2 regions of the Sporosarcina sp. FSL W7-1349 genome follow, and region 1 is predicted to be linked to the other one. Evidence: predicted binding sites of a transcription regulator. Region 1 holds the regulator's gene; the other holds the start of a gene.
What was found. Region 1 encodes CtsR, which represses protease genes until heat stress. Its sites were predicted from a motif close to ATGGTCAATAAAGGTCAAACA; they were not measured.

Region 1 (15,170 bases):
TCCTAATCGTCCGATTGATGGTCATTCTTGGCATAACGGCACTACTTGAAGTTTCAGCACTCAGGAATACGTTTATAGATTCAATTGCCATCGTAATCTATGTTACCTTGATCATACTGGGCACCACTATGAAGAAAAGACAGCCCACTGGTTAGCGCTACAGTGACAGAAGTGTTCGAAAATTTCTGTAACATAAAGTCACGATGGATATGGTACTTTACCCTTTGGATATGCTTTGTCTAAAGGGTATTTTTATAGTAAAAATACACAGCTTTGTTAATCTACAATTATCAGGCGTCATTTTTGCATAGCGATGTATCGGAATTGGGGTTATTCGTTGTATTTCACTTGACCTTGATTGCGCCTGCCCTTGGGTTGCTTACAAGTCATCCAGTTTCGCTATCGGCACAGACTGTGGATGAACGAATATCTAGCCCAGACAATAAAAAGCGCAGAGTTCAATCTGTGCTTTTTACTTATATTCTATCTGAAAGAGGGTCCCTATCCGCATGCCACATGACAAGCTGATCCTGTCTCTCAAAAAACTCTTTGACTGAGAAGCTGCCATCAAAAGGCTGGGCGTCGATTGTTTGGAAGAGCGTGTCGAATTGTTCCGGCAGCACTTCCGAAATGATGAGGGACGTAATGGACGCGGGGATGGCGAACTCTTGGATCCGTTCATTCCACCCGGTCAGGACCTCTTCGTCGAAAACAACAGAAGAAGTATAGATCATTTCTCCGTCCGCGTCAGGGTGGCGAATGATGAGCCGGGCTCCGACGTAATCGCTTTTTCGGCCTTTGAATCCGCGATTTGTCCAAACGCCGATCAGTATCCGATCCATGGTCCCGTAGTGGATTTTTGTCACCTTCTCCTCTTCGGTCCATTCATTGATGGCGTAAATGGTGTACGCTTCCTCCTCTGCCACCGCAATGATCTTCGTCGGCTTTTTATTTTGCGTCAGACGGTAAATCTTGAAGGCAATTCCAAGGAATAAAGCGAAAAAGCTGCCGAATAGAAGAACCATCCACCATTCGCCCATGACGAGAAATGAATAAGTGGCATAGCCTGTCGCGTAGAGCCCCGATCCTAAAAAGATCGCGATGATGATTAAATAAAAGAACCACTTCGGCTTCATCTTCCCCGTGGCAATCGTTTCGTCATATAAATTCCTTCCCATGCCAGTTCCCCTTTCCGCTTTTCTTTCTTACGACCTGCCCATTTGAAAAGTTTCAACAATCCGATGAAACGTTCCGGTCTTTCCATCGTATAATAGATAACCAAATCTTAATACGGAAAAGAGTGTTTCATATGATCAATTTGCTTATTTTTTCGATTGTTGCAGGAATTCTAGCGATGTTGATCGTTGTACCTTTAACGTCAGCGGCAAAGGAGAAAGACACACGGCTTCATTTCAATAAATGGCAAGCGTCGGCTGGCTTGGTGATTGTTGCAGCGCTCGCTATCTTCGCATTCTATTACATCACCAACATGGACAGGAATTGGACATCCCTTTGGATTGTACTTGTAGTGGCGGCTCTATTGGGAACCTTGGCAGCGACTGGCAAGGAGCGCTTCTTGAAAGGTGTTCTGTTCCTTGGCACGCTAATCCTTGGAGTGTATATGCTTAGCGCGCCGCTGTTCAATGCCAACCAGAAATACAAGGCGGTGGAGATGGACCAGCAAGTGGAGATCCAAGCATTTGATGAGACGAAGACCCCCGCAAGCGTTCCGCCGAAATTCGCGCGGAATAAAATGAAAAAGGCATTCGGCCAAGTGCCGAACACGAGCTATTATGAGCTCGGGCATTTGCAGATCCAGAAAGTGAACGGCGACTTCGTCTACATCGCGCCTGTCGAATTTTCGGGCTTTTTCAAATGGCTGAACGGGAAGACGACACCGGGTTATTTCACGATGAGCGCGACCGATTCGGCGGATAATCCGAAATTTGTCAAATCGGAAATGGCCTATACCCCGTCCTCCTTCTTCCACAAACAAGTGGAACGCCATATTCGGATGGATTACCCGGACTTGATCTTCTACGGGGATGTCCAACTGGAGATTGACGAGGAAGGGAAACCGCATTATATCCGGACGTACGGGGATTTTATTACAGCCCGGAATGGGTTTGACGTGAAAGGGATCGTGATGGCGGACCCGGCGACAGGTGAGACGAAGAAGTACGCCCTGTCGGATGTGCCGGAATTCATTGACGGGGCGGTTTCCCCGGAAGCGGTCAGCTTGCAGAACAGCTACTTCGGAAAGTACGTCCATGGCTTCTGGAATTCGGTTGTCGGGAAGAAGGACGTGAAACTGCCTTCGGATGAAGGGACGGAATCGAATGTCAGCCCGGTGTTCGACGAGACGGGGCATATGTATTACTTTACGGATTTCACAAGCCCGAAAGAAGGGGTGGATTCAATGCTCGGCTATGCGCTCACGGATGGCCAGACCGGGGAGGCAGTTTATTATACGGGGAATCTGGAAGAGTCCTATATGGATTCGCAAGGGACGTTGCAGATCATCGAGAAGAAATTCATTGAGAAGAAGTGGACGGGCGAAATGCCGGTATTGTACAACTTTTACGGAGAAGCGAGCTGGCTGACGCCGGTGTTGGACTCCAACGGCTTCCTGCAGAACTACTTCATCGTTTCCGCAGCAAATCCCGAAATATCGGTGTACGGCAACTCACCTAACGAGGCGCTAAGATTGTACAAAACGGCTTTGCAGCGGGGTGGCAGCACGGTGGACGGAAGTTCGAATGCGGAAGAGGCCAAAGCGGCGGTAACTGTGAAACGCGTGTTCAAAGAGCGTGTCGGCGAATTCACTCTCGTATCCATTTTGGCGGATGACGGTCGGAACTTTATCATTTCGACGGAGGCGGCACCGCTGGCAGTATATGTCCAGGAGGGTGACCGATTGGTGCTGACGTATTTGGAAACTGGCGAGTTGTTCCTGCCGGTGAAGGAATTAATCAATACGTCGATCGAATAAGATGCCTGTTTTATGAAAATCGCTTCCTGGCCTTGGTCTGGGGGATCGACGTTGAATAAACAGAACTGCGAAAAAAGCAGCTGGCAGAATGATTTTCGCCAGCTGCTTTTTATATTATCCGGTCAATCGGTTCGTATTGAACATCAAAAAATATCCCATCCTGATATGTATAGCGGTCTTTTCTCTTTCCATCTTCTTATCAGTTTATCCTTGAACTTCATTTCTTCCAGCGGCGAAATAGGTGTTTAATTCATGTGTAAAAGATCTCCTCTATGGGTATTGGTGAATCTGGAGCTTTTTGTTTCGAACGTTAGAGTCATAAAAAATTCTAGATTTTCACTTTACCCGGCTGGCTGTAGTCTAAACCGATTCCGTCCGCGTTGCATATCAATTGCAATAAAAGGGTTTATTCGTGTACAATTAAGTCAAAGATAGTCAAAGTCAACGGATTCTGACCTGAGGAAGAAAGAGGTGAGGATATGCGAAACATTTCTGACATTATTGAAGGGTATTTAAAGGCGATAATCGAAGAGGAAGAGAAGAGTGCCATTGAGATTAAACGCAGCGAAGTCGCGGAAAAATTCCAGTGCGTCCCCTCACAAATCAACTACGTCATTAAAACACGATTTACGGCGGAACGCGGGTATATTGTCGAGTCCAAACGCGGAGGCGGAGGGTATATCCGCATTATCCGGGTCCAGGCCAATTCGCATAAAGAACTGATTGAACATATTTTGGAAGGAATCCAGGGTGGCGCCTCTTACACGATGGCCGAAGATGTTGTCCACCGACTCGTGGAAGAAGACGTCGTATCGGAACGGGAAGCGCGGATCATTCTTGCCGCAGTGGACCGGGCGACCATTAAACAACCATTACCCGAGCGCGATACGATGCGCGCCCGAATTTTACAGGCGATGCTCCTGACACTCCTGTATGAGCAGATGGACTGAACGTCAATATTAGAACGAGGTGGGTGCTCCATATGATGATATGTGAAAATTGCAAAGAACGTCCGGCTTCCGTCATCTTGACCCAGGAAAGTATGGGAGGGTCGATGGAACGCCAATTATGTGAGAAATGTGCATTCCATTCCCAATCCCTTCAGTTTGATCCGAACCAGGAGCCGTTATCGATCCAACAATTCCTTTCGCAATGGTTTGGCGGGCCAGATTCGTTCCAAAGCCAGCCTCAGACGAGAGGGGAGATGATGCGGGGGCCGGAATGTCCGAACTGTGGGCTGACATTCCAGAAGTTCCTGGACATCGGGAAGTTTGGATGCGCAACGTGCTATGCGACCTTCCGGGAAAGGCTGCCGCGTATTTTCGGGAAGCTTCATAACGGTCATACGAAGCACGTCGGCAAAATTCCAGTCTCCTTCAATGAAATCTACGCGGTGAAAAAGAAAATAGAAGAAATTCGAGTGAAAATGCGGGAAGCAGTTGAAGCGGAGCGTTTTGAAGAGGCAGCCATTTTGCGTGATGAAGCGAACGCATTGAAATTGCGGCTTCAGGCGGGAGGTGAAGAGAGCGATGTCAATTGAACGATTCATGCAGCAATCCGTGACAGGGTGGATGACTACTCATGGAGAACATTCCGATATTGTCCTATCGACACGGATCCGGCTCGCTAGAAACTTGACGGGGTACCGGTTCCCGATCGCATTTTCGGAAGAGGCGGCCATGCAGGTTGATAAAGAAATCTCGGCAGCCTTGCTTGATTCGAGCCAAAAAGGGTACACCTATATGAAGATGGCAGATTTACCCGCCATGGAACGGCAAGTCCTCGTGGAAAAGCATTTGATCAGTCCGCAACTTGCAAATCCGGAACGGAACGGCGCGGTCATCCTATCGGAGGACGAAACTGTCAGTGTCATGGTGAATGAAGAGGATCATATCCGGATCCAGTGCATTTACCCCGGGCTTCAACTGGAAGCGGCCTATGAACAAGCGGACCAAGTGGACGATCAGCTAGAGAAGGTGCTGCCATACGCGTTTGACGAGGAGTTCGGCTATTTGACGAGCTGCCCTTCTAACACGGGAACGGGAATGCGTGCTTCGGTCATGATGCACTTGCCCGCGCTTACTATCACGAAGCAGATTGACCGGATCATCCCTTCGATTGCCCGGCTCGGCATGGTCGTGCGCGGCAGTTACGGAGAAGGGAGCGAGGCGCTGGGTAATATTTATCAAGTATCGAATCAGACGACTTTAGGCAAGACTGAACAAGAAATCATAACAGATCTTGGTAATATAACCGATCGTCTGATTGCCCATGAACGGAAATCCCGGGAACTGCTCCTTTCCAAATCGCGGATTGCCTTGGAGAATCGCTTGTACCGATCGCTCGGCACGCTTCTCTATGCGCGGCTCCTGCCCTCGGGTGAAGCGGCGCGCTGCTTGTCGGATGTCCGTCTTGGCATCGATCTCGGCATCATTGAGGACGTCGACATGTCCATTCTGAATGAACTTATGATTTTCATGCAGCCGGGCTTCCTGCAACAATACGCTGGAACTGATCTTTCAGAGGAAGAACGCGATATCCTTCGGGCCCAGTTATTCCGGGAAAGGCTGGATGTCCAAAATGCAAAAGCTTCTTCGGAAGGAAACGCGGATAGTTGAGCATCTATTTTGCGTAACGGTTCCACAGCAGGTATAATCTAAGTCAAAGATAGTCAAAGTCAATTTGATGGATAGCGGTTTTCATTCCGGTCCCTATGAATACACTGAAACAGGCTATCTTTAATTCAACCCGAAATGCTAGTATGAACGCGTTTTACCTTCACTCCTTCGGCTTTTGCTGAAGTGGATGGAATAGGATCATATATAGATAGGAGAGGAATGAATATGATGTTCAACCGATTTACACAACGTGCACAAAAGGTATTGCAGCTTGCGCAAGAAGAAGCCATTCGCATGAAACATGAATCGATCGGCACGGAGCATATCCTGCTCGGATTGATCCGGGAAGGCGGCGGCATCGCAGCAAAAGCGCTGGAAGCGATCGATGTTAGTTTCGAAACCATTGAACAAGGCGTAGAAAAATTGGTCGGCACCGGCTCCAAAGACGTCGGCCCGATCGTCCATTACACACCGCGCGCTAAAAAGGTAATTGAACTATCTGTGGATGAATCCCGCAAGTTGGGCCATTCGTACATCGGCACAGAGCATATTCTACTTGCGTTGATACGTGAAGGGGAAGGCGTGGCCGCACGGGTATTGAACAACGCAGGGGTCAGCCTCAACAAAGCTCGTCAACAAGTCTTGCAATTGCTCGGCAGCAACGACAGCTCCGGCGGCAGCCAAGGCGCCGCTAATTCTGCCGCTACGCCGACCTTGGATAGTTTGGCTCGCGACTTGACTGAAATCGCGCGTGAAGGCACTCTCGATCCAGTCATTGGCCGCGGCAAGGAAATCACACGCGTTATTGAAGTGCTGGCACGTCGCACAAAAAACAACCCGGTCTTGATCGGGGAGCCAGGCGTCGGGAAAACGGCGATCGCAGAAGGGCTGGCCCAGCAGATCATTAACAATGAAGTCCCGGAAATCCTTCGTGACAAGCGTGTCATGACGCTGGATATGGGTACCGTCGTCGCGGGAACGAAATACCGCGGCGAGTTCGAAGACCGCATGAAAAAGGTAATGGAGGAAATCCGCCAAGCCGGCAATATTATCCTCTTCATCGATGAGCTCCATACGCTGATCGGTGCTGGAGGAGCGGAAGGCGCGATTGACGCTTCCAATATCCTGAAACCGTCCCTTGCCCGAGGCGAGTTGCAATGTATCGGTGCTACGACGTTGGATGAATACCGAAAATATATCGAAAAAGACGCTGCGTTGGAGCGCCGTTTCCAACCGATCCAAGTCGACGAGCCGACTGTCGAGGAAACCGTCCAGATTATCTACGGTCTGCGCGATCGCTATGAAGCGCACCACCGTGTGAAAATTACGGATGAAGCAATTGAAGCGGCGGCGAAAATGTCGGATCGCTATATCTCCGACCGTTTCCTTCCGGATAAGGCGATCGACTTGATTGACGAAGCGGGCTCGAAAGTGCGCCTTCGCTCGTATACGACTCCTCCAAATCTGAAAGAGCTGGAGGCAAAGTTGGAGGCGATCCGCTCCGAGAAGAATGCGGCCGTCCAAAGTCAGGAATTCGAAAAAGCGGCTTCTTTCCGCGACAAAGAGCAGAAGATGAAAGAAGAACTGGATAAGACGAAAACGGCTTGGAAAGAAAAACAAGGCAAAACGGAGTCGGAAGTGACGGTTAACGACATTGCCGAAGTGGTAGCGATGTGGACTGGAGTGCCTGTCTCGAAGATTGCGACGACGGAAAGCGCCAAATTATTGAACATGGAAGAATTGCTCCATAAGCGTGTCATCGGCCAAGGTGAAGCAGTAACTGCCATTTCACGGGCGATCCGCCGGGCGCGTGCTGGTTTGAAGGATCCAAAACGCCCAATCGGTTCCTTCATCTTCCTTGGACCGACAGGGGTCGGGAAAACGGAACTTGCGCGAGCGCTCGCTGAATCGATGTTCGGAGACGAAGATGCGATGATCCGGATTGACATGTCCGAATACATGGAGAAGCATTCGACCTCCCGTCTCGTCGGTTCGCCTCCGGGATATGTAGGTTACGATGAGGGCGGCCAGTTGACGGAAAAAGTCCGCCGCAAACCGTACTCAGTCGTCCTATTGGATGAAATCGAGAAGGCCCACCCAGACGTCTTCAACATCTTGCTTCAAGTGTTGGAAGACGGCAGATTGACAGATTCGAAAGGCCGTACAGTAGATTTCCGCAATACGGTGCTGATCATGACATCGAACGTCGGTGCCGAAGCGTTGAAGAAAAACCGCTATGTTGGCTTCAATCTGCACGGCACGGACCGCGACTACGAGAGCATGAAATCGACGATGCTCGACGAATTGAAGAAAGTATTCCGTCCGGAGTTCTTAAACCGTGTGGATGAAATGATTGTCTTCCACTCACTCGAAAAAGAACATTTGCGCGAAATTGTTTCACTTATGTCTAACGAGCTGGTCAAACGTCTTGAAGAACAGGAGATCGAACTGCAAGTCACAGACGCAGCGAAAGAGAAAATCTCCGAGGAAGGCTATGATCCGGACTACGGAGCACGCCCATTGCGCCGTGCTATCCAGAAACATATCGAAGACCGCTTATCGGAAGAGCTCTTGAAAGGCACTGTCCTGACAGGCGGCCAAGTGGTTATCGACGTAGAAGACGGGGAATTCACCGTCCGGACGAACAAGAAAAACGAAGCAGTAGAAGTTGGAGAAAAATAAAGGATGAAACGGATAGCCCGCCCGCCGAATTAATTTTTCGGCCGGGATGGGCTGTCCGTTTCACGTTGGGGGAGCTTTATGGCTAAACGGAAAACGAAATTTATGTGCCGCTCCTGCGGTTATGAGTCGCCGAAATGGATGGGACGCTGTCCGGGCTGTGGAGAATGGAATACGATGGATGAAGAAGTGGAAATCGTCCAAAAAGGACCGCGTGGGGCGTTCCAGCACTCTGAAAATATACGGCAAAAGGCGATGCCGATCAGCGCAGTCGAAACGGTGGAAGAACCGCGGGTGGAGACGGAGCTCGGGGAACTCAACCGGGTGCTGGGCGGCGGTATCGTCCCGGGTTCATTGATCCTGATCGGGGGCGACCCGGGCATTGGGAAATCAACCTTGCTGTTGCAAGTGTCCTCGCTTCTCTCAAATAAAAAGCAACGCGTCTTGTATATTTCCGGAGAGGAATCGATCCGCCAGACGAAGCTGCGGGCGGAGCGGCTCGGGGTCGCGTCAGATGAGCTTTTCATTTACGCTGAAACGGACTTGGGGCAAATCCATGAAACCATTTCGGATGTCAAGCCGCGCTTCGTCATCGTGGACTCGATCCAGACCGTCCATCATCCGGAAGTGACATCAGCTCCAGGCAGCGTGTCACAAGTCCGGGAGTGTACGGCTGAATTGATGAAAATCGCAAAAACACAAGGGATTGCCATTTTCCTCGTAGGTCACGTGACGAAGGATGGCCAGATCGCGGGTCCGCGGCTGTTGGAGCATATGGTGGATACCGTCCTGTATTTCGAAGGGGAGCGTCACCACACATACCGGATTTTACGCAGTGTCAAAAACCGGTTTGGCTCGACGAATGAGATCGCCATTTTCGAGATGTTGCAATCTGGTCTGAAGGAAGTACTGAACCCGTCCGAACTGTTTCTGCGGGAACGGTCCCAAGGTGGGGCCGGCTCGACCGTAGTCGCCTCCATGGAAGGGACGCGCCCGATCCTAGTGGAAATTCAAGCGCTTGTTACTCCGTCCAGTTTCAATTATCCGAAGCGGATGGCCACTGGAATCGATCAAAACCGGGTATCCTTGCTTATGGCGGTACTGGAAAAACGGATGGGCATGCTATTGCAGGCACAAGATGCGTATATCAAAGTGGCCGGTGGCGTAAAACTAGATGAACCTGCTATCGATTTAGCGGTATTGATGAGCGTCGTCTCCAGTTATAAAGACGCTGCTGTGGGGGTATCCGACTGTTTCATTGGCGAAGTCGGATTAACGGGAGAAGTCCGTAGGGTATCCCGAATTGAACAAAGGGTTGTGGAAGCCGCCAAACTAGGGTTCGAGCGGGCTATCGTCCCATCCTCCAACCTCGGCGGATGGGACTATCCGAAAGGTATCCAAGTGGTCGGTGTCGATACGATTAGCGAAGCTTTGAAGGTTGCATTTGGATAACAAGATGGATAGAGCTTGCGAGACAGCCGGAGCATGGCTTCCCGGGAGTTTGGCTCGCATTTCCTAGGAACCTCGGAAGGTGATCGGCAGTCTTATGAAGATAGGGCTAAATTCGGCTCCAGCCTATGTTCAAAACAGCTTTCAAAAGGATAAACATGTATAATGACAGGCAACGGAGATGTCGGAAAATGCTTTCTCCATGCAAGAATCGGCTTTTTCGACATCCTTCGCTAAACAGGAAAGGAGGTCGTAGACATGTTGAAACGTGTAGTGCAAGTTGGGCTTCTGCTGATCGGCGGGACGCTTGGTGTCTTATTTTTACCGCATTTATTTACCTTATTTTCATTCACCTCCAAGCCGATGATCAACAATCCGTATGTATCCGCTATTCTCGGGGCCGCTATTTTTTACGTCGTCAATCTCTTTTTAACCGAACCGATTGTCAATTTCATCAAATGGATGGAAGATCGTCTCTTAAAGGCGCCGATTTTCGATTTGCTCTTCGGGACAATTGGTCTTATTGTCGGCTTAAGTTTGGCTTTTCTCGTCAGTTTCGGATTGGGAAACATCGAAATTCCGGTCATCGCATCCATCACACCAATTCTGTTATCCATCCTGCTCGGTTATCTTGGATTCCAAGTAGGTTTCAAGAAACGGGAAGAATTCATCCAAGCGATCTATGCGGCCAGAAATGCGGGGCAGAAAAAGAAGGAAGTGGAAGGTGGAGATACTTTGGCGCCTTCGCAACAAAATAAGCCTTACAAAATTTTGGATACCAGCGTCATTATTGACGGACGCATCGCGGATATTTCGACGACCGGTTTTTTGGAAGGAATCCTCGTCGTCCCCCAATTTGTCCTGACGGAACTGCAGCATATTGCAGATTCATCTGATACATTAAAGCGGACAAAAGGGAGACGCGGGCTCGATGTCTTGAAAAAGCTGCAAACGGATGAAGGTCCCAATGTCCAGATCACGGATGAAGATTTCAGCGATGTAGCGGAAGTGGACCTGAAGCTCGTCCGCCTTGCAAAACGCATGGGCGGCTATGTCGTGACAAATGATTTTAATTTGAATAAAGTCGCGGATTTGCATGGTGTCTCGGTGTTGAATATCAATGACCTGGCGAATGCGGTGAAACCGGTCGTCATCCCGGGAGAGGAAATGCACGTCGTCGTCATCAAGGACGGCAAGGAGCATAACCAAGGTGTTGCCTACTTGGATGATGGGACGATGATTGTAGTGGAAGACGGCAAACACCATATCGGCAGTGCGATAGACGTTGTTGTGACGAGCGTATTGCAGACGTCGGCAGGGCGCATGATTTTCGCCAAACCGAAAAATGGCAAGTCGGCCCGAGCGAACTAAGGCTTGGAATTTTCTTGATTCAGCTAGAGCCAGCGAGGCGTAATTGATAAAGTAGAGGAAGATGGATAGTGGAGTATACGGTCATGTTGCCTGCCGCCGGAAGCGGGAAGCGGATGGGAGCAGGCTTCAATAAACTTTTCTTGGAGATCGGCGAGACGCCGATCCTCATTCATACACTCCGGGTATTTGACAGCGACCCTGCATGTGCGGGCATCCTGCTTGCCGTCAAGCCCGAGGAACGTGAACAGATTCGCAACATGCTTGAACGGTTCGGAATTACGAAAGTGAAAGCGTTTGTCGAAGGAGGCGAGGAGCGGCAACATAGCGTCGCTTCCTGCATCGGCGCGCATGAGGGGGGCGGTATCGTCCTCGTCCATGACGCGGCTCGACCTTTCATCCGGCGCGAAGTCATCCGGGAGCTTGTCCGCACGGCTGCTGCGCAGGGAGCGGCCATTGCGGGCGTCAAAGCGAAAGATACGATGAAGATGGCGCGCGATGGAGTAGTGGAAAAGACGGTCGACCGAGAGGCGCTTTGGATCATCCAGACGCCCCAAGCTTTCCGCTATGAAGTATTGCAAGAGGCAGCGCAACGGGCGGAAGTGGACGGCTTTCTTGGCACGGATGAATCGATGCTCGTGGAGCGGATCGGGCATCCGGTCCATCTCGTGGAAAGTACGTATGATAATGTGAAAATGACGACACAGGAAGATCTCGCATTTGGCGAGATCCTATTGAAACGAAGACTAGAGGAGGATTTGAATGATGCGGATCGGACAAGGCTTTGATGTGCATAAATTTGCGGAAGGGCGGCCGCTGATCATCGGAGGGATCGCGATTCCTCACGAGAAGGGATTGACAGGCCATTCCGATGCGGATGTCCTATTACATACGATCACGGATGCGGCGCTTGGCGCAATTGGGGAAGGTGATATCGGCAGGCATTTTCCGGATACGGATGCGGCCTACAAAGATGCCGATTCAGCAGTGTTGTTGATGGAGATTTGGGAATTGGTAAAGGAAAAGGGCTATCGATTGGGGAATATCGATTGCACGATCATCGCCCAAAAGCCGAAAATGTCCCCTTATATCGAACAGATCCGGACGCGTGTCGCGGAATTATTGGAAGCGGACGTCTCCCAAGTTAATGTGAAGGCGACGACGACAGAACAACTGGGATTCACGGGACGGGAAGAGGGAATCGCTTCCATGGCAACGATCCTGCTCGTGAAATCTTGACATCTTCCAAAGGCAGCGGCCGAGTGGTAAAATGGCACAGTAAATAAATGAGAACGGAGATGGAATCATCCATGACAACAGAGGTACGTGTACGTTATGCACCGAGTCCGACTGGACATCTACATATCGGCGGGGCACGGACGGCGCTTTTCAATTATCTATTCGCCCGCCATCATGGCGGCAAATTCATCGTTCGCATCGAGGATACCGATACAGAGCGGAACATCGAAGCCGGCGAATTGTCACAGCTTGATAACTTGAAATGGCTCGGCATCGAGTACGATGAATCCGTCGATGTCGGCGGTCCATACGGGCCATACCGTCAGATGGAACGACTCGATCTTTATTCAAAACATGCGCAGGATATGCTTGATAGCGGCCATGCGTATAAATGTTTCTGTACGACGGAGGAGTTGGAAGCGGAGCGGGAGAAGCAGAAGGCATCCGGCATCGCGGCTCCGATGTATGCTGGCACATGCCGGAATTTGACGGCGGAAGAAGTGGCAGAGAAGGAAGCGGCGGGCATGCCGTATACGATCCGTATGAGAGTGCCGGAAAATGTGACGTATAAAGTGGAAGATCTTGTCCGTGGTACGGTTGCGTTTGAATCCGAAGACGTCGGGGACTGGGTACTTGTGAAAGCGAATGGCATCCCGACCTACAACTTCGCGGTGGTCATCGACGACCACTTCATGAGAATCTCCCACGTCTTCCGTGGAGAAGAACATTTGACGAACACACCGAAGCAATTGATGATCTACGATGTCTTCGGCTGGGAGTATCCACGTTACGGCCATATGACATTGATTGTTAATGAAGATCGGAAAAAATTGTCGAAACGGGACGAATCGATCATTCAATTCATCTCACAATATAAGAATCTTGGGTATCTGCCTGAAGCGATGTTCAACTTCTTCGCCCTGCTCGGCTGGTCTCCGGGCGGTGAAGAGGAGATTTTCACGCATGATGAGCTCGTAAAGCTGTTCGATGAAAGCAGATTGTCCAAGTCCCCTTCCATGTTCGATAAGCAGAAATTGACATGGATGAATAACCAATATGTGAAGAAATTATCGTTAGACGAAGTCGTTGCCTTGGCGTTGCCGCATTTACAGGAGGCGGGACTGGTGAAAGGCGAGCTGACGGAAGCGGAAAGTGCATGGGTCCGTGATCTGATTGCCCTGTATCATGACCAGCTTAGTTTTGGTGCAGAAATTGTCGAGTTATCCGCCCAGTTCTTCAAGGATGATATTGAATATGATGAACAATCCCAGGAAGTCTTGGCAGGGGAACAGGTTCCGGAAGTGATGGCTTCTTTCAAAGGGCAGCTAGAAGATTTGGAAACGTTCGATGCTGCGTCGATTAAGGACGCTATCAAAGCGGTCCAGAAGGAAACGGGCCATAAAGGGAAGAACTTGTTCATGCCGATCCGGGTGGTGACAACGGGTCAGACGCATGGTCCGGAGTTGCCGGCTGCTATTGCGTTGATCGGTAAAGAGAATGTGCTGGATCGCGTTTCGAAATACGCTAAACAATAATATTGACTTTCATTGTTCGCGATGTAAAATGATAGGTAATTGATTTGACCTAATGCGCCTTTAGTACACTGAAATATAGAGTATATAAATCGTCGAGAAGGAGAAGTACGTATGGCAAGCACTTCAGAGAGGATCATCACCGGCTGTAAGTGATCCGTGCCTCTGCCATACCGAAATGCCCCTTTGAGAGCCGTGCCGAAATGCAAGTAGGCCGGACGTATCGCCAGCGTTACAGGCGTTCAAGCGGAAAGGTATTTGTCCTTTCAAGCGGAGTGGAACCACGCATGCAATGCGTCTCTGTCATTTTTTGGCGGAGGCGCATTTTTTTATTGTCATCATCCAGCTCCGGGTGCTTGAATCGGTGTCTGTGCTTTTGGTTAAAAAAGGAGGGAAATAAGGTGTTTGGAAGGATGAAAGAGGATATTCAGTGCATATTCGAACAGGATCCGGCGGCGCGCAGCACGATTGAAGTCGTGTTGACGTATTCGGGGTTGCACGCCATTTGGGCGCATCGGATTGCGCACGCCCTGTATAAACGAAATTTCCGGTTCCTGGCGCGGGTCGTGTCGCAAGTGAGCCGATTCTTTACAGGCATCGAGATCCATCCGGGTGCGAAGATCGGACGTCGCTTTTTCATCGACCACGGGATGGGAATTGTCATCGGAGAAACTTGTGAAATCGGCAATGACGTGACGATCTACCAAGGAGTGACCCTCGGAGGAACCGGGAAGGAAAAAGGGAAACGTCACCCGACACTCCACGATAATGTGTTGGTGGCCACCGGAGCGAAAGTGCTCGGATCGATCACCATTGGGGAACGAAGCAAGGTTGGAGCGGGTTCGGTCGTCTTGAAAGATGTGCCGCCCGATGCAACGGTTGTCGGCATCCCGGGCAAGGTCGTCATGATGAACGGCATGAAAGTGGAGCGGCATGATCATCAGAACTTGCCGGACCCGGTCGCGGACGTCTGCAGCCGTCTGGAATCTGAAATTCAACGGTTGGAAAAACGGTTGGCAGAACTGGAGAAAGAAGAAGTGAAGGAGGGGCGGCTATGAGTATTCAAATTTATAATACGCTGACACGAAAGAAAGAGCCTTTTATTCCCATTGAAGAGGGAAAGGTGAAAATGTATGTGTGCGGGCCGACTGTTTATAACTACATCCACATCGGGAATGCGCGACCCGTCATCGTATTTGATACCGTCCGCCGTTATTTGGAGTACCGCGGGTATGACGTAACATACGTCTCGAATTTTACGGACGTGGATGACAAGATCATCAAGGCGGCCAA
Region 2 (15,170 bases), on a different contig from region 1:
TAAATTTCCCGCGAACGAGATTCATCCGTTCCGGCACGCCGTAGCGGTTCGTACGGGAACGAACAATCTGGCCTTTTTGCTCCAGGTGGACGAGCATTTTCACCAATTCCTTGAATTCCGCGGCTTGCTCCATTCCCATCAATTCTTGAATTTCCTGAACCGTCAACGGTTTATAGGCATCTTCTCTCATTAAGTCCAGCAATCGTTGCTGCAATTCCATTTCAAAACTATCCAATTGCATCCCTCCTTCAATACTATAGCTTGGTCATTTCGTATATGTTTCACACGCTCCAGTCGAGCGATTCCAGAAATTCGAACAGGTCTTCATGAAGCTGTTCCTTTTCAGGGCCGAGTGTGATGACATGGCCGGACTCCTCGTACCATTTGATGTGCTTGTCAACGGATTCGGCATTTTCGTAAATGACATTTGCCGAGTCCGGATCAATCACATCGTCCTGTGTCGCCTGGACGACGAAAAGCGGTGCATAAATATGGTCGACATGATCCCGAACATCGTAAACCAATTCCCGAAGATCCGCCAAGGAAGGCATGGACTTTTGCTCCAACGCTTCGACTTCCTTTTCGATTTCTTCTTCACTTTTTCCTTCAAATCGCTTATATTCCCGCGCGTATTTCAGCACGCCTTCGTACATGAGATCGGTCGTGCGCATCGACATCGGCGCGCACATCGTGGCAATCCCTTTCACTGGCATGTTATACCCTACTTTCAGGGAAAATACGCCACCCAATGATAGGCCGATGACCGCGATTTCATCATAACCGGCATCTTTCAATTGATTGTAACCATTGACAACGTCCTGCCACCATTCGTCAGGACCGGTCTTAATCAATTCCTCCGGCGGGACGCCATGCCCTTTGTAGTGGGGAGCCAAAGATGTATAGTTTTTCCTCTCCAAAAACCGTCCAAACATCCGGACGTCCGCCGAGTTGCCCGTGAACCCATGAAGCAGCAACACAGCGCGCTTCCCTTTCTCGAAAAAGAACGGTTTCGGTATTGCGAATCTCATTCGATGCGACCTCCTACAAAAAACGCCCGACCATTCGGAAGGTCAGGCGTTTGTCATGTTATTGTCATAATGAAATTTAGAATTTAACGATGGCAATCGCCAATACGAAAAACAAAATGGATAGGACTATGGTAACCCGTTGCAACACGAGGTCCAAGCCACGCGCTTTTTGTTTTCCGAAAAGTTGTTCAGCCCCACCAGAGATGGCTCCTGAAAGACCTGCACTTTTTCCGGATTGCAATAAAACGACTGCGATCAATGCCAAAGCTACCACTACGAGCAGTGTCATCAGTATTGCGTGCATTTTGTTCCACCTCCTGAATCGAACTTCACAATACTTCTATTTTACCAAAACGGTAAGGACCTGACAACCTTTTGTGAGATTCGATGGGAAGGGGGTGAATGAATTTGTTGCGGAGCTGGGATATTCTTGGAGGAAACTCGAGTACCGGGGCATGAACTGGCGCACCTCCGAGACATATTCGTCACTTTTAAACAGATATCCGTCACTTTCATTTAATTATTCGTCACTTCTCCAAACTTATTCGTCACTTTCGGAAATTTAATCGTCACATCCAGAGATTTATTCCCGAATCAGGACTTTTATCAGGGTGAATCAAATAGGCCTCACCATTCGTTTCTTACCCCACATTACACTTTGCTTGCATTCCCCCACCATTTCCTTGCACTCCGCCACCGTTTACTTACACTCCCCACCATATTCCTTGCACTCAGCCACCATTCCCTTGCATTCAACCCTCACTTACTTGCAAATCAAGACTTTCCGCCCATAAAAAAAGCCCACCGAAGTGGACTTTTTCAACAAATTTATTTCTTCAAGTTATAGAATGATTTGATGCCCAAGTATTGTGCGGTTTCGTCCAATTGGTCTTCGATGCGGAGCAATTGGTTGTATTTCGCGACACGGTCTGTACGAGAAGGGGCACCTGTTTTGATTTGACCCGCATTCGTTGCTACCGCGATGTCCGCGATTGTCGTATCTTCGGATTCGCCGCTGCGGTGGGAGATGACTGCTGTGTAGCCCGCGCATTTCGCCATTTCGATTGCGTCGAATGTTTCGGTCAGCGTACCGATTTGGTTCACTTTGATCAAGATCGAGTTGCCGACGCCTTCTTCGATGCCGCGTGCCAGTTTTTCTGTGTTCGTTACGAACAGGTCGTCCCCGACAAGCTGGACCTTGCTACCAATGCGTTCTGTCAGCAATTTATGGCCCGCCCAGTCGTTTTCGTCCAATCCGTCTTCAATCGAGATGATCGGATATTTATTGCAAAGTTCTTCATACCAGTTGACCATTTCTTCAGAAGTGCGAATGATGCCTTCGCCTGCAAGATTGTAGTTGCCGTCTTCTTTGTTATAGAACTCGGAAGATGCGACGTCCATGGCCAAGACGACTTCTTCGCCTGGCTTGTAGCCTGCTTTTTCGATCGCTTCCAAAATTGTGGAGAGGGCTTCTTCGTTCGAAGACAAATTCGGTGCGAATCCGCCTTCATCGCCAACCGCCGTGTTCAATCCTTTTGATTGCAATACTGCTTTCAGGCTATGGAAGATTTCTGCGCCCATGCGAAGTCCGTGGCGGAAAGATTCCGCGCCGACCGGCATGATCATGAACTCTTGGATGTCGACATTGTTATCGGCATGCTCGCCGCCGTTCAAAATATTCATCATCGGCACCGGCAATTGCTTCGCATTGACGCCGCCCAAGTATTGATACAACGGCAAGTCCAAATAATCCGCCGCTGCATGTGCAACCGCCATGGATACTCCTAGGATCGCGTTCGCGCCCAATTTTCCTTTATTCGAAGTGCCGTCGAGTTCGATCAACGCTTTGTCAATCGCCACTTGGTCCAGGACGGAATAGATGTCTTCCAGCTCGTCGGCAATGACGTCGTTCACGTGCTCGACTGCTTTTAGAACACCTTTCCCAAGATAACGGTCTTTGTCGCCATCCCGCAATTCGACCGCTTCGTATTCTCCTGTGGATGCGCCGGACGGAACGATTGCTCGTCCGAATGCGCCGCTTTCCGTGATAACTTCTACTTCTACTGTCGGATTTCCGCGTGAATCCAGTACTTCTCTAGCTTGGATCATTGTAATGATTGGCATGTCATTTATCCCCTTTTAAAATAATGGTGTACCGGTCATTTCTTCCGGTTGCTCAATATCCAATAATTTCAGCATCGTCGGCGCCAAGTCGGCCAAAATGCCTTCCCGCAACTCGATATCCGGTTTCGTCACAATGACAGGCACCGGATTGGTCGTATGCGCCGTCATCGGTGCGCCATCTTGTGTCGTCACTTCGTCCGCATTTCCGTGGTCGGCTGTCACGATGGCCGTCCCGCCTTTTGCAAGCAGCGCATCGATAATTTTGCCTAGGCATTCATCGACTGTTTCGATCGCCTTGATCGTCGGTTCCAGCATGCCGCTGTGGCCGACCATATCCGGGTTGGCGAAGTTCAAGATAATGGCATCATAACGATTGGCCGCAAGCCCATCCAGCAGTGCGTCCGTCACTTCGTAAGCGCTCATTTCCGGCTTCAAGTCATATGTCGCCACTTTTGGTGAATTAATCAAAAGCCGCTCTTCCCCTTCGAAATTATCCTCTCTGCCGCCGCTCATGAAGAACGTGACGTGCGGATATTTCTCCGTCTCCGCGATGCGCAATTGCCGCAAGCCGTTTTTCGAAAGGACTTCCCCTATTGTGTTATCGAGGTTTTCATTGTTGAATACGACGTTCGCAACTACTTCATCACTATAGTGCGTGAAACTGACGAATTTCAAGTCTTCCAATTGCTTCGTTTCAAATTCGGCAAATGCCGGATCAGTGAAGGCACGGGATAGCTGGATCGCCCGGTCCGGACGGAAATTGAAGAACATGACTGCATCCCCGCTTTCCACCTTGGCAACCGGCTCTCCCAACTCCTCGATCACGAACGGCATGACGAACTCATCATGGAGTTCCCGCTCGTACGAAGCAAGAACACCGGCCGACGGAGTCGCTGCTGTTTGGGCAACTCCATCCACGATAGCACGATACGCTTTTTCGACTCGGTCCCATCGTTTGTCCCGATCCATCGCGTAATACCGTCCAGAGATAGAAGCAAACTTGCCGACCTCCAGCTCTTTCATTATGGACTCGGTCTTTTCGATATAATCCAGTGCCGTTTGCGGGCCAACATCCCGGCCGTCAAGGAACCCATGGATATAAACTTTTTCAATGCCATTCAACTTCGCCAATCGCAGCAATGCAAAAAGATGCTCATAATGGCTATGTACGCCGCCATCAGAAAGAAGGCCCATTAAATGAAGTGCCGAGCCTCGCTCTTTGACATGTGCAATGGCATCCAGCAGCGCTTCTTTATTAAAAAAGTCAGCTTCCCGGATTGACTTGTTGATGCGCGTGAGGCTCTGGTACACGATCCGTCCTGCGCCGATATTCAAATGGCCGACCTCGGAATTCCCCATTTGTCCATCGGGAAGGCCTACTGCTTCGCCGGAAGCCGTTAGCGTCGTGTGTGGATAATTACTCCACAAAATGTCGAAGTTCGGCTTGTTCGCCTGCGCGACTGCATTACCGAAATTCTCATCACGCAACCCAAAGCCATCCAAAATGATTAACGCGACAGGTCCCGTCTTACCCATTTCCGCCGACCTCCACTAGTTTCAAAAATGATGCCGGATCCAAACTTGCCCCGCCGACCAATGCCCCATCGATATGTTCCATCGATAGCAATTCGCCGATGTTCTCCGGCTTGACGCTGCCGCCGTATTGAATACGGATTTGATCCGCGACGCTTTCTCCGTACATTTCTCGGATCGTGCTGCGGATCGTGCCGCACACTTCATTGGCGTCTTGTGCGGTTGCCGTTTTCCCCGTACCAATCGCCCAGATTGGCTCGTAGGCGATGACCGCCTTTGCAGCGGACTGCGCATCGATGCCGTCGAACGCTTTTTCCACTTGGTCTGCCACCAATTGTGCCGTCTGGCCGGCCTCGCGCTGTTCGAGTGATTCTCCGACACAAACGATCGGCGTCAATTCGTTTTCGAATGCTGCTCGGACTTTCCGATTCACGGAACTGTCGGTTTCATTAAAATACTGGCGGCGCTCCGAATGGCCAAGGATGACATAGCGCACCCCGACATTCGCCAACATCGCCGGGCTCACTTCCCCAGTGAACGCTCCCTCTTTCTCTTCGTGCATCGTCTGTGCACCGATGGCCAATGGAGAAGCCAAGGTTAATCGCGATAGTTCCTCCAAGTAGAGGGATGGCGGACAAACGACCGCTTCCACGTGATCCGATTCCGAGAGATTCCCGATCACTTCCCGAATAAAGCTTTTCGCTTCCCCACTCGTCTTATACATTTTCCAATTTCCCGCAATGATCCGTTTTCGCAAATCAGCACCTCCATTCATCGATCCTGTAATGCTACTACTCCAGGGAGTTCCTTCCCTTCCATGAATTCCAACGAAGCTCCGCCGCCCGTCGATACATGGTCCATCCGATCCGCCAAGTCGAATTTTTCGACAGCCGCTGCGGAGTCTCCACCGCCAATGATCGTATAGGCCTCTGTTTCAGCCATTGCTTCCGCTACTTGTTTCGTACCGTTTGAAAATGGCTCCATTTCAAAGACGCCCATCGGTCCATTCCAGATCGCGAACTTCGAATTCCGGATGACGTCTGCGTACAATTTCGCCGTTTCCGGTCCGATATCCAGCCCCATCCATCCTTCCGGGATCGCGTCTATTGTAACAGTTTGCGTTTTCGCTTCGTTTGAAAACGAGTCCGCCACGACCGCATCGATCGGCAAGTACAGATTGACATCTTTCTCCTTCGCTTTTTCAATGAAGGATTTGGCTAGTTCGATTTTGTCTTCTTCCACGAGCGAATTGCCTGTTTCATATCCTTGCGCTTTTGTAAATGTATAGGAAAGACCGCCTCCGATAAGGAGATTGTCTGCAATATCCAATAGATTATCGATCACGCCGATTTTATCTTTCACTTTCGCGCCGCCTACGATCGCTGTGAATGGGCGGTCCGGGTTGGATAACGCCTTGCCGAGAACGTCCAGCTCCGTTTCGAGCAGGAATCCTAGCACGCCCGGTATGTAATTTGCAATGCCTGCTGTGGAGGCATGAGCACGGTGAGCAGTCCCGAATGCATCATTGACGAATACGTCCGCCAGTTTTGCAAATTCTTTCGCAAGTGCAGGATCATTTTTCTCTTCGCCTTCATTGAACCGCACATTTTCCAACAGGACAATCTCGCCGTTTTCCATCGAAGCGATTGCTTCTTCTACTGCTGTTCCGACGGATTCCTTGAGGATCTTCACCGGTTTCCCGAGCAGTTCCGCAAGTTTATTGCCCGCTGGTGCCAGGCGCATCTCTTCGACGACTTGTCCTTTCGGCCGGCCGAGATGACTCGCCAAGATGACTTTCGCTCCGTTTTCCACCATATATTCAATCGTCGGGATTGCAGCCCGGATCCGGGTATCGTCGGTCACTTCGCCATTCTCCATCGGTACATTGAAATCGACACGGCAAAATACACGTTGCCCTTCCAGCTGCATATCTTTCATCGTCTTTTTAGACATCATGAAAAATGCCCACCTCCAAGATTAATTAAAAAGAAGGACCGGGGTATCCCCGCTCCTCTTACCCATCTACTCATTATAAGCGGTTCACGTTAGAATGGCTATGTTTATCTTCATTCACCGAATTCCTTTGCTTGCAATCAACAAAGCCAGATCGACACATCGGGCGGCGTAGGCGGATTCGTTGTCGTACCAACAGACGACTTTGATGAGATTTTCCTGCAACACCATGGTCGATAAACCGTCCACTGTCGATGAAAAGGTGTTGCCATTATAATCCTTGGAGACTAAGGGCAAATCCGTGTATGACAGGATGCCTTTCATTTCATTCTCCGCCGCTTGCTGTAAAGCGCCATTGACTTCTTCCACCGACGCATTTTTGTCCAATTCCACGACAAAGTCGACGAGCGATACATTCGACGTCGGCACTCGGACGGCCATTCCATCCAACTTCCCTTTCAGTTCAGGGAGCACCTTCGCGACCGAGGCAGCGGCACCCGTTGTCGTCGGGATGATCGATTCGGCGGCGGCCCGGGCACGGCGATAATCGGAATGGGGCAAATCCAAAATCCGCTGGTCATTCGTGTAAGAGTGGACCGTCGTCATGAAGCCGCGGCGGATGCCGAACTGTTCGTGGAGCACCTTCGCGACCGGGGCAAGACAGTTCGTTGTACAGGACGCATTGGAGACAATATCATCCTTGCCGGGATCGTACGTCTCTTCATTGACTCCTAGCACGAGGGTGGTGATATCTCCTTTCGCAGGTGCCGATAATAGAACCTTCTTCGCGCCGGCCTCCAAATGTTTGCCCAACCCTTCCCGATTGCGGAACACTCCGGTGGATTCGATGACGAGATCGACGCCGAGTTCTTTCCATGGCAGCTGGGACGGATCCCGCTCGGCGAACACGCGGATCTTCTTTCCGTTGACAATCAAAGTATCTTCATCGGACTCCACATCCGCCTCGAATATCCCGTGGACGGAATCGTATTTCAGTAAATGGGCGAGCATCGCGGCATCCGTCAAATCGTTCACCGCGACCAGTTCGATGTCCTCCCGGCGCTTCACCACTTCACGCAACACCAGACGGCCGATCCGCCCAAATCCGTTGATGGCCATTTTCAAAGTCATGCCAATCCCTCCTCACTTCTTTCTTTTATAACTACCCGTAGTTTCCTGTTCTTATGTATGAAAGTGAAGATTTGGGAGTGGAGGCATGGGTGATGTAGGGTGTTGCGCAGAGTTATGGGCGCGGGGATTAGTGGTTTGAGCGCGGGATGCGAGTTATGGGCGCCGCGGGACGGGGTTTGAGCGCGGAAACCGAGTTATGAGCGCGGCGGGACGGGGTTTGAGCGCGAAAACCGAGTTATGAGCGCATGGAACGGAATATGAGCGCAAAACCCGCGTTATGAGCGCGGGATGCGAGTTATGGGCATGGCGGAGCGGCGTTTGAGCGCACAACTCAAGTTATGGTCGCTGCGAAACGCAGTATAAGCGCGAAATCCAAGTTATAAGCGCAAAGGGGTGCAAATTAAAAACACGAGTGCAATCTCTTCATTCAAATAATCCAATAATATCCATATAGCCGATGGAGCCGTACAGGGCCACTTGCCCGTCGATTTCAATTACCGGGATCATGAGCATATACTTTTCGTGGATGGCATCGTCCTGTTCGATATCGACTTCCGTCCACGTAAAGGGGTAATCGTCTTCCGCCAATTGCAGCATCCGCTTCGCGTCCTCGCAAAGCGGGCAGCCTTCTCTCGTGTAAAATGTCAACTGCATAGGTCACACCTCGTTCGGTTTAGTTCCCCTTAGTATAATCAAAAAAAGAATGGCACGCATGCATGCCATCCTTTTGGTTTACCAGCTTCGGCCGCCTCCGCCTCCACCGCCGGAACCACCGCCGCCGAATCCGCCAAACCCTCCGCCTCCAGAGCCGCCGCCTCCGAAGAAACCACCGCCGCCTCCACCGCCGAAGGATCCTGGGAAGAAGACCGGTCCTCCGCGACTCCGGCGTCCACCGGAACCGCCCGAACCACCGCCGCCTCGTCCTCCCATGAGACTGAATACAATAATTAAAATAATGATAAGGGTAACCCACGGAAAACCACCGTCCGACGAATCATATTCACCAGCCACGGTGTTCACCGGCAAGGATGCGCCGTCCAGTCCGTACTCGGCCGCAATCTCGTTATAATATGCCTTATACGCATTGACAATTGCTTGGTCGGGCTGTTCTTCATTCAAAAAAGGAACCGCCACTTCATCCATAATCCGTGTGACTTTTCCATCCGGCAAAGCCCCTTCCAGTCCATAGCCGACCGACAGTTCGAAGTGGCGGTCGCCTGCTGAATTCTTTTGGGTCGTCACGACAAATAACGCACCGTTATTGAGCTTTTTATCCCCTAATTGGAATTCCCGCAACTTCTTCACCGCATATTCCGCGACCGGTTCGTCCCCGATGCTCGGAATCGTCAATACGGCGAGCTCCGCGGACGTCGCTTCATATAACCGGATTCCGTATTGCTCCAGTTCCGCTTCCTGTTGTGGCGATAAAATATCCGCGCCGTCTTGGATCACCGGGACATTCGCTGCGGACGCCAGTCCGGGCAAGACGGTTATACTGAGCAGACACGCCGCAAGAAAGAGGCGAATGGCCCGATGGATCACTTGTTGTCATCCCCGAAATCGACTTCCGGGGCATCTTTCGCACCCGCGTCCGCTGGATAATACTCTTTTTCATCGAATCCGAAAATGGAAGCAACCAATTTCCCCGGGAACCGTTTCACTTGCCGATTATACGACGATACGACATTATTGTAGTCCATCCGTGCGACTGTGAGCCGGTTTTCCGTTCCGGCTAACTCATCCATGAGCTGGGTAAACTGTCGATCGGCTTTTAGTTCCGGATAATTTTCCACCACAACGAGCAGTCGGCTTAAAGCACCCGATAATTCATTATCCGCCGCTACCTCTTCGTCCCGGCTATTGGCTCCGGCAAGCCGGGAGCGGGCTTCTGCAATTTCAGTCAGAACCTCACTTTCATGACTCGCATACCCTTTGACCGTATTCACCAAGTTGGGAATCAAATCGAGTCGCCGCTGCAACTGGTTATCGACTTGCGCATTCGCTTGATCCACGTCTTCCTCCAAGTTGACGAATTTGTTATAACTTGGTACGAATATGATCGCGAGCACGACCAAAATAATGACAACCGTCAAAAGCGGTCCTAGCAATTTCCTCATTTCACCACTCCTCACTACCTTATGATATTAATTTACCGCTAATCCGATGCTTTAAAACTTCTCCTCACCTACTATATACTGTCTCCCAAGTCGATAGGTTTCATTTATTTTTATCCAGCGGGAGTTCAAACTCCCGCTGAATAAAAATAAAGCCTCCGGCGGATGTCACGGTTTTTTAAGGGAAGCTTTAAGGGGAAGGCAGTCTAAGTACGCGACGTCCTAAAGGTGCCTTAATTTCTGCAAAGGACGCAGAAATACGGCAAATCGAACCTTCACTGTTCGATTCGCGACGACTGCATGACCGACATCCTGTCGGCCTCAAGCTCGAAAAAATCCGGACGCAATCACGCCGAGGCGTGATTGACTTTTGATTATTTAAAAAACCGATCTCATTGGCTGAGATCGGCTTTTTCTTTATCACTTTTCGTTGTCTGTCAGTTTCATATCGCTGCGTGTGATGATATGATCGATTAGTCCATATTCTTTGGCACGTTCGGCAGTCATGAAGTTGTCACGGTCTGTGTCGCGTGCAATTACTTCGACCGGTTGGCCTGTGCGCTCGGAAAGGATCGTGTTCAATTTTTCACGCAGGAACAAGATGCGTTTTGCGGCGATTTCGATTTCCGTCGCCTGCCCTTGAGCGCCGCCCAGTGGTTGGTGGATCATGACTTCCGCGTTCGGCAACGCATACCGTTTGCCTTTCGTTCCGGCTGTAAGAAGGAAGGATCCCATGGACGCAGCCATTCCGATACAAATCGTCTGAATGTCCGGTTTGATGAACTGCATCGTATCATAAATCGCCATTCCGGCTGTGATACTTCCTCCCGGGCTGTTAATATAGATGGACACGTCTTTTTCAGGATCTTCCGCTTCCAGGAAGAGAAGTTGCGCTACAATGGAGTTCGCCACATTATCGTCGATTGCGCTCCCCAACAGGATGATCCGATCTTTTAATAAGCGGGAATAAATATCGTAAGCTCGTTCTCCCCGGTTCGTCTGTTCAATTACTGTAGGTATTAGATTCATTCCATTTCCTCCTTCAAGTTGAATAAGTGTCGGTCTGCTGAAACCACTTGCCGTTTCAACTGTACCTTCATCATACCTAGTATGGTCAACTAAGGTCAAATATAATGCCTTATGAAAGCCATGGGAACTTTCTCAAAAAAACTGTTGCAATCTCGTCGCGGCAATTGTATAATAAGATTTGTCCGCTACGAAGAGTAGCAGTGATATGCCCTCGTGGTGCAATGGATAGCACGCAAGATTCCGGTTCTTGAAATGTGGGTTCGACTCCTGCCGAGGGCGTTTTATAGTTTTCCTTGAAAATCCACGTTGGTGGATTTTTTTTATTTCTCCCATTTTCTCCGTCCAGCTGTTTATTTCGGCATATGTATTCTAGAATCCTCTTTTCCAACCGACTTCTTTGTTAGTATAGCCTATCCTCTCTGTGCTAAACTTCCTGAAACTATTTCACCCCCTTCCCTTTTGCTGAATTTTTTGCTATTGTTAGGACGTCAACACAATTACATACACATTTTGACCATTAGGGGAATCCTTGAAAAGGACTGAGAGACGAGTGCAACTCCGATACCCTTATTACCTGAACAGGTTCGGACCTGCGGAGGGAAGTGGCTTGTTTCAGTGCATCTTTGTCCATTTAGATGATCTCTAGACCACTTATCTTTCCAGGTAGGTGGTCTTTTTGTGCATAAAGGAGGTGAAAGTTTGAAACTGATTGCGGTCACCAATGATTGCCTCCCGGATCATAGACTGGCGGAAGTCCTTCTGGCAATCCAGCCTTCTGTCGATGCAGTTATTTTACGTGAAAAATCAAAAACCGATCGGGAGATGGTCCGGCTGATCGATCATCTGGTCGAGTCCGGATTCGAGCAGCAGAAACTGATTGTCCACGGACGCGTCGATATCGCTCTTGCTTGCGGGATCGGACGGGTGCAAATACCGGGCCACGGGATTCCGCCTGCTTTGATTAAAAACAAGATACCCGAGCTTTCCCTCGGCAAGTCCGTCCATTCGTACAATGAAGCGATCTCGGCCAGTGAAGATGGCGCGGATTGGGTTCTGTACGGCCATCTGTTTGAAACCCGCTCAAAGGAAGGGCTTTCGGCTCGCGGCACTGTGGAATTGAGCAAAATCATTGCCGATCTGCCTATACCAACTTATGCAATCGGTGGAATCCAGCCTAGCCATCTTAAGGAATTGGCCCGGTTAGGCGTTGCGGGGATCGCCATCATGTCTTCTATTTTCGACAGCGACCATCCAGGGCAAGCCATCCGCAAGTATCGTCAGGAACTTGAATATGTGAGGAATTGAGGAGGCGTTCTAAATTGAAGAAGATCGATGTGAACGGGGTGGGGCGGTCGATTCCGAAAGAGGTCGGGGATGTCTATCAGCTGCTGCACCATCTCGGACTGGAAAACCGTATTTTAATTGTGGAATTGAACAGGCAGATTTTGAATAAAGAGGCGTATGATCACCCGATTCGGGACAAGGATCAGATTGAAATCATTCATTTCGTAGGAGGCGGCTAAGCATGTTGAAGATCGGAAATAAAACTTTCAAATCCCGCTTATTGCTCGGGACCGGGAAATATCCTTCATTCGAAATTCAGAAGGAAGCGGTATGTGTATCGGAGGCAGAAATTCTTACATTTGCGGTTCGACGAATGAACCTGTTTGAACCTTCGCAACCGAATTTCCTGGAACAGCTCGATTTGTCGAAGTATACGCTCCTACCGAATACCGCGGGGGCAAAAACGGCAGAGGAAGCGGTGCGCATTGCCCAGCTGGCGAAAGCCTCAGGTCTCTGCGACATGGTGAAAGTCGAAATCATCGGCTGCGATCGCTCATTACTGCCCGATCCGGTTGAAACGTTGCGGGCGACTGAAATGCTGTTGGAGGAAGGTTTCATCGTATTGCCCTACACTTCGGATGATGTCGTCCTCGCAAGACGACTAGGTGAAATGGGAGTGCATGCCATTATGCCGGGCGGCGCACCGATCGGTTCGGGGCGAGGCATCCTCAATCCATTGAATTTGTCATTCATTATCGAGCAGGCGGAGGTGCCGGTCATTATTGATGCAGGCGTCGGTTCTCCGAAGGATGCGGCATTCGCCATGGAATTGGGCGCGGATGGCGTCCTGTTGAACACGGCGGTGTCTGCCGCCCAAGACCCGGTCAAGATGGCGGAGGCGATGAAACTGGCAATCGAAGCCGGACGGTTAGGCTACGAGGCGGGACGGATGCCGGAGCGCGATTATGCCGTCGCCAGCAGTCCGATGGAAGGGCTCTTGCCAAATTGAACGGGAAATATTCGCGTCAGGAACTCTTTGCTCCGATTGGCGAAGAAGGCCAGCGCAAAATTCGGAGTGCCAAAGTGTTCGTCATGGGGGCCGGCGCGCTCGGCTCCTCCAGTGCCGAAATGCTGGTCCGGGCGGGCGTCGGCCAGCTGACCATCGTCGATCGGGACATTATCGAGTGGACGAACCTCCATCGACAACAACTTTATACCGAGCAAGATGTCATTGATCAGCTGCCGAAAGCGGTGGCCGCTGAAAAACGGTTGGCCGCCATTAATGGAGACGTGCAAATCGATGGAATCGTGGCAGACGTCACACCTGAAAATGCCGAAGACTTGATTACGGGCCATGATGTAGTCATCGATGGCACGGACAATATCGAAATCCGCCTGCTCCTCAACGATGCGGCAATGAAAGCTGGCATTCCCTATTTCATGGGTGCCTGCGTCGGAAGTTACGGACTGTCTTTCCCGATTGGCTTGGAGGATGGCCAGCCTTGTCTGCATTGCCTGCTGGACACACTGCCCTCGCAGATGATGACCTGTGATACGGTCGGCGTCATCAGCCCAGTTGTCGTTACGACCGCGGCCCGGCAAGTGGCGGATGTCTTGAAATATTTAACCGGCGCTTCATTCACGCCGAGATTGGAATCGGCTGATCTGTGGACCGGAGAGCGCTCGACGATTGATGTCCGAACATTGAAAAAGGGGGATTGTCCCAGTTGTTCGGAGCGTAGAACGTATCCTTTTCTGGACAAGAGCGCATCCGTCCGAACGGCGGTCCTCTGCGGGCGCGACACTGTCCAGCTGACCTATCCGGCGACCCGACCCTTTGAATTGCAAGCCATCGCGGAATCCATTGCAGGAACCGTCAAGGACCTGAAACGCAATCCCCATCTGGCCGTCTGCCGGTTTGACGGCCACCGGATCGTTCTATTTCGCGATGGGCGCATCCTGATTCACGGAACGAAAGATATCCCGACCGCCAAGCGGATTGTTACTTCGTTATTGGGATGACGGGCAGGTGGAGGGAGAATCCCTTCACCTGTTTTTTTAGGGAATGAGGTGAGATGGAGTGTTTGAGGTAGGTGGAGCTAAGTTATCAACGGTTGTGGCGTGTTATCAGTGCTGGACAAGGGTTATCAGCAGTTGTCATGAGTTATCAGCACTCCACCCAAGTTATCAGCAGTTGTCACGAATTATCAGCACTCCACCCAAGTTATCAGCAGTTGCCACGAGTTTTCAGCGCTCCACCAAAGTTATCAGCAGTTGCCACGAGTTTTCAGCGCTCCACCAAAGTTATCAGCAGTTGCCACGAGTTTTCAGCACTCCACGCGAATTATCAGCAGTTGTCACTAGTTATCGGCACTCCACCCAAGTTAGCAGCGGTTGTCACTAGTTATCAGCGCTCCACCCAAGTTATCAGCAGTTGTCACTAGTTATCAGCACCCCACGTAAGTTATCAGCAGTTGCCACGAGTTATCAGCACCCCACGTAAGTTATCAGCAGTTGCCACGAGTTATCAGCACTCCACCCAAGTTATCAGCAGTTGCCACGAGTTATCAGCACTCCACCCAAGTTATCAGCAGTTGCCACGAGTTATCAGCACTCCTCGCGAATTATCAGCGGTCGTCACGAATTATCAGCGCACCTCGCGGAGTATCAGCAGTTTGCCACTTTCCCAAAACAAAAACCGTTCCCTAGTAAACAACAACGGTAACGGTTTCGGTTTCTTTTAGTTTTCATTTTCCACGAGGGCGACGAGGGCATCCAATGCCTGTTCCTCATCGACTCCTTCGGCAATCAAAGTAATGGTCGTATTGCGGGAGATGGCGAGGCTCATGATCCCCATGATACTTTTCGCATTCACCTGACGTTCTTCCTTTTTCAAGAAAATGTCCGATATGTAGCGATTTGCCTCTTGCACGAATTGGGCCGCTTGCCGCGCCTGCAATCCCGTTTTCATTTT

Region 2: clpP (ATP-dependent Clp endopeptidase proteolytic subunit ClpP) is a predicted target of CtsR. The motif match lies at 10,994-11,014, and genes of this name have one in related genera.

Annotation. Positions count from the first base shown of each region.
Region 1 covers NZ_JBBOOK010000002.1:601,702-616,871, reverse strand. The annotation lists gene MKY41_RS17020 (hypothetical protein) at 1-155, shown strand, start outside; gene MKY41_RS17015 (hypothetical protein) at 477-1,178, opposite strand; gene MKY41_RS17010 (hypothetical protein) at 1,310-2,992, shown strand; gene MKY41_RS17005 (hypothetical protein) at 3,044-3,241, shown strand; gene MKY41_RS17000 (CtsR family transcriptional regulator) at 3,472-3,942, shown strand; gene MKY41_RS16995 (UvrB/UvrC motif-containing protein) at 3,975-4,532, shown strand; gene MKY41_RS16990 (protein arginine kinase) at 4,522-5,610, shown strand; gene MKY41_RS16985 (ATP-dependent Clp protease ATP-binding subunit) at 5,836-8,292, shown strand; gene radA (DNA repair protein RadA) at 8,371-9,741, shown strand; gene MKY41_RS16975 (PIN/TRAM domain-containing protein) at 9,997-11,109, shown strand; gene ispD (2-C-methyl-D-erythritol 4-phosphate cytidylyltransferase) at 11,178-11,894, shown strand; gene ispF (2-C-methyl-D-erythritol 2,4-cyclodiphosphate synthase) at 11,869-12,345, shown strand; gene gltX (glutamate--tRNA ligase) at 12,417-13,880, shown strand; T-box leader at 13,964-14,182, shown strand; gene cysE (serine O-acetyltransferase) at 14,279-14,935, shown strand; gene cysS (cysteine--tRNA ligase) at 14,932-15,170, shown strand, end outside.
Region 2 covers NZ_JBBOOK010000003.1:82,075-97,244, reverse strand. The annotation lists gene rnr (ribonuclease R) at 1-241, opposite strand, end outside; gene MKY41_RS19065 (alpha/beta hydrolase) at 282-1,028, opposite strand; gene secG (preprotein translocase subunit SecG) at 1,105-1,332, opposite strand; gene eno (phosphopyruvate hydratase) at 1,857-3,152, opposite strand; gene gpmI (2,3-bisphosphoglycerate-independent phosphoglycerate mutase) at 3,168-4,688, opposite strand; gene tpiA (triose-phosphate isomerase) at 4,681-5,442, opposite strand; gene MKY41_RS19040 (phosphoglycerate kinase) at 5,457-6,641, opposite strand; gene gap (type I glyceraldehyde-3-phosphate dehydrogenase) at 6,756-7,769, opposite strand; gene MKY41_RS19030 (glutaredoxin family protein) at 8,193-8,423, opposite strand; gene MKY41_RS19025 (TPM domain-containing protein) at 8,502-9,311, opposite strand; gene MKY41_RS19020 (LemA family protein) at 9,308-9,886, opposite strand; gene clpP (ATP-dependent Clp endopeptidase proteolytic subunit ClpP) at 10,304-10,912, opposite strand; tRNA gene MKY41_RS19010 (tRNA-Arg) at 11,120-11,191, shown strand; TPP riboswitch at 11,422-11,530, shown strand; gene MKY41_RS19005 (thiamine phosphate synthase) at 11,612-12,217, shown strand; gene thiS (sulfur carrier protein ThiS) at 12,232-12,435, shown strand; gene MKY41_RS18995 (thiazole synthase) at 12,438-13,205, shown strand; gene MKY41_RS18990 (ThiF family adenylyltransferase) at 13,202-14,218, shown strand; gene MKY41_RS18985 (HPr family phosphocarrier protein) at 14,937-15,170, opposite strand, start outside.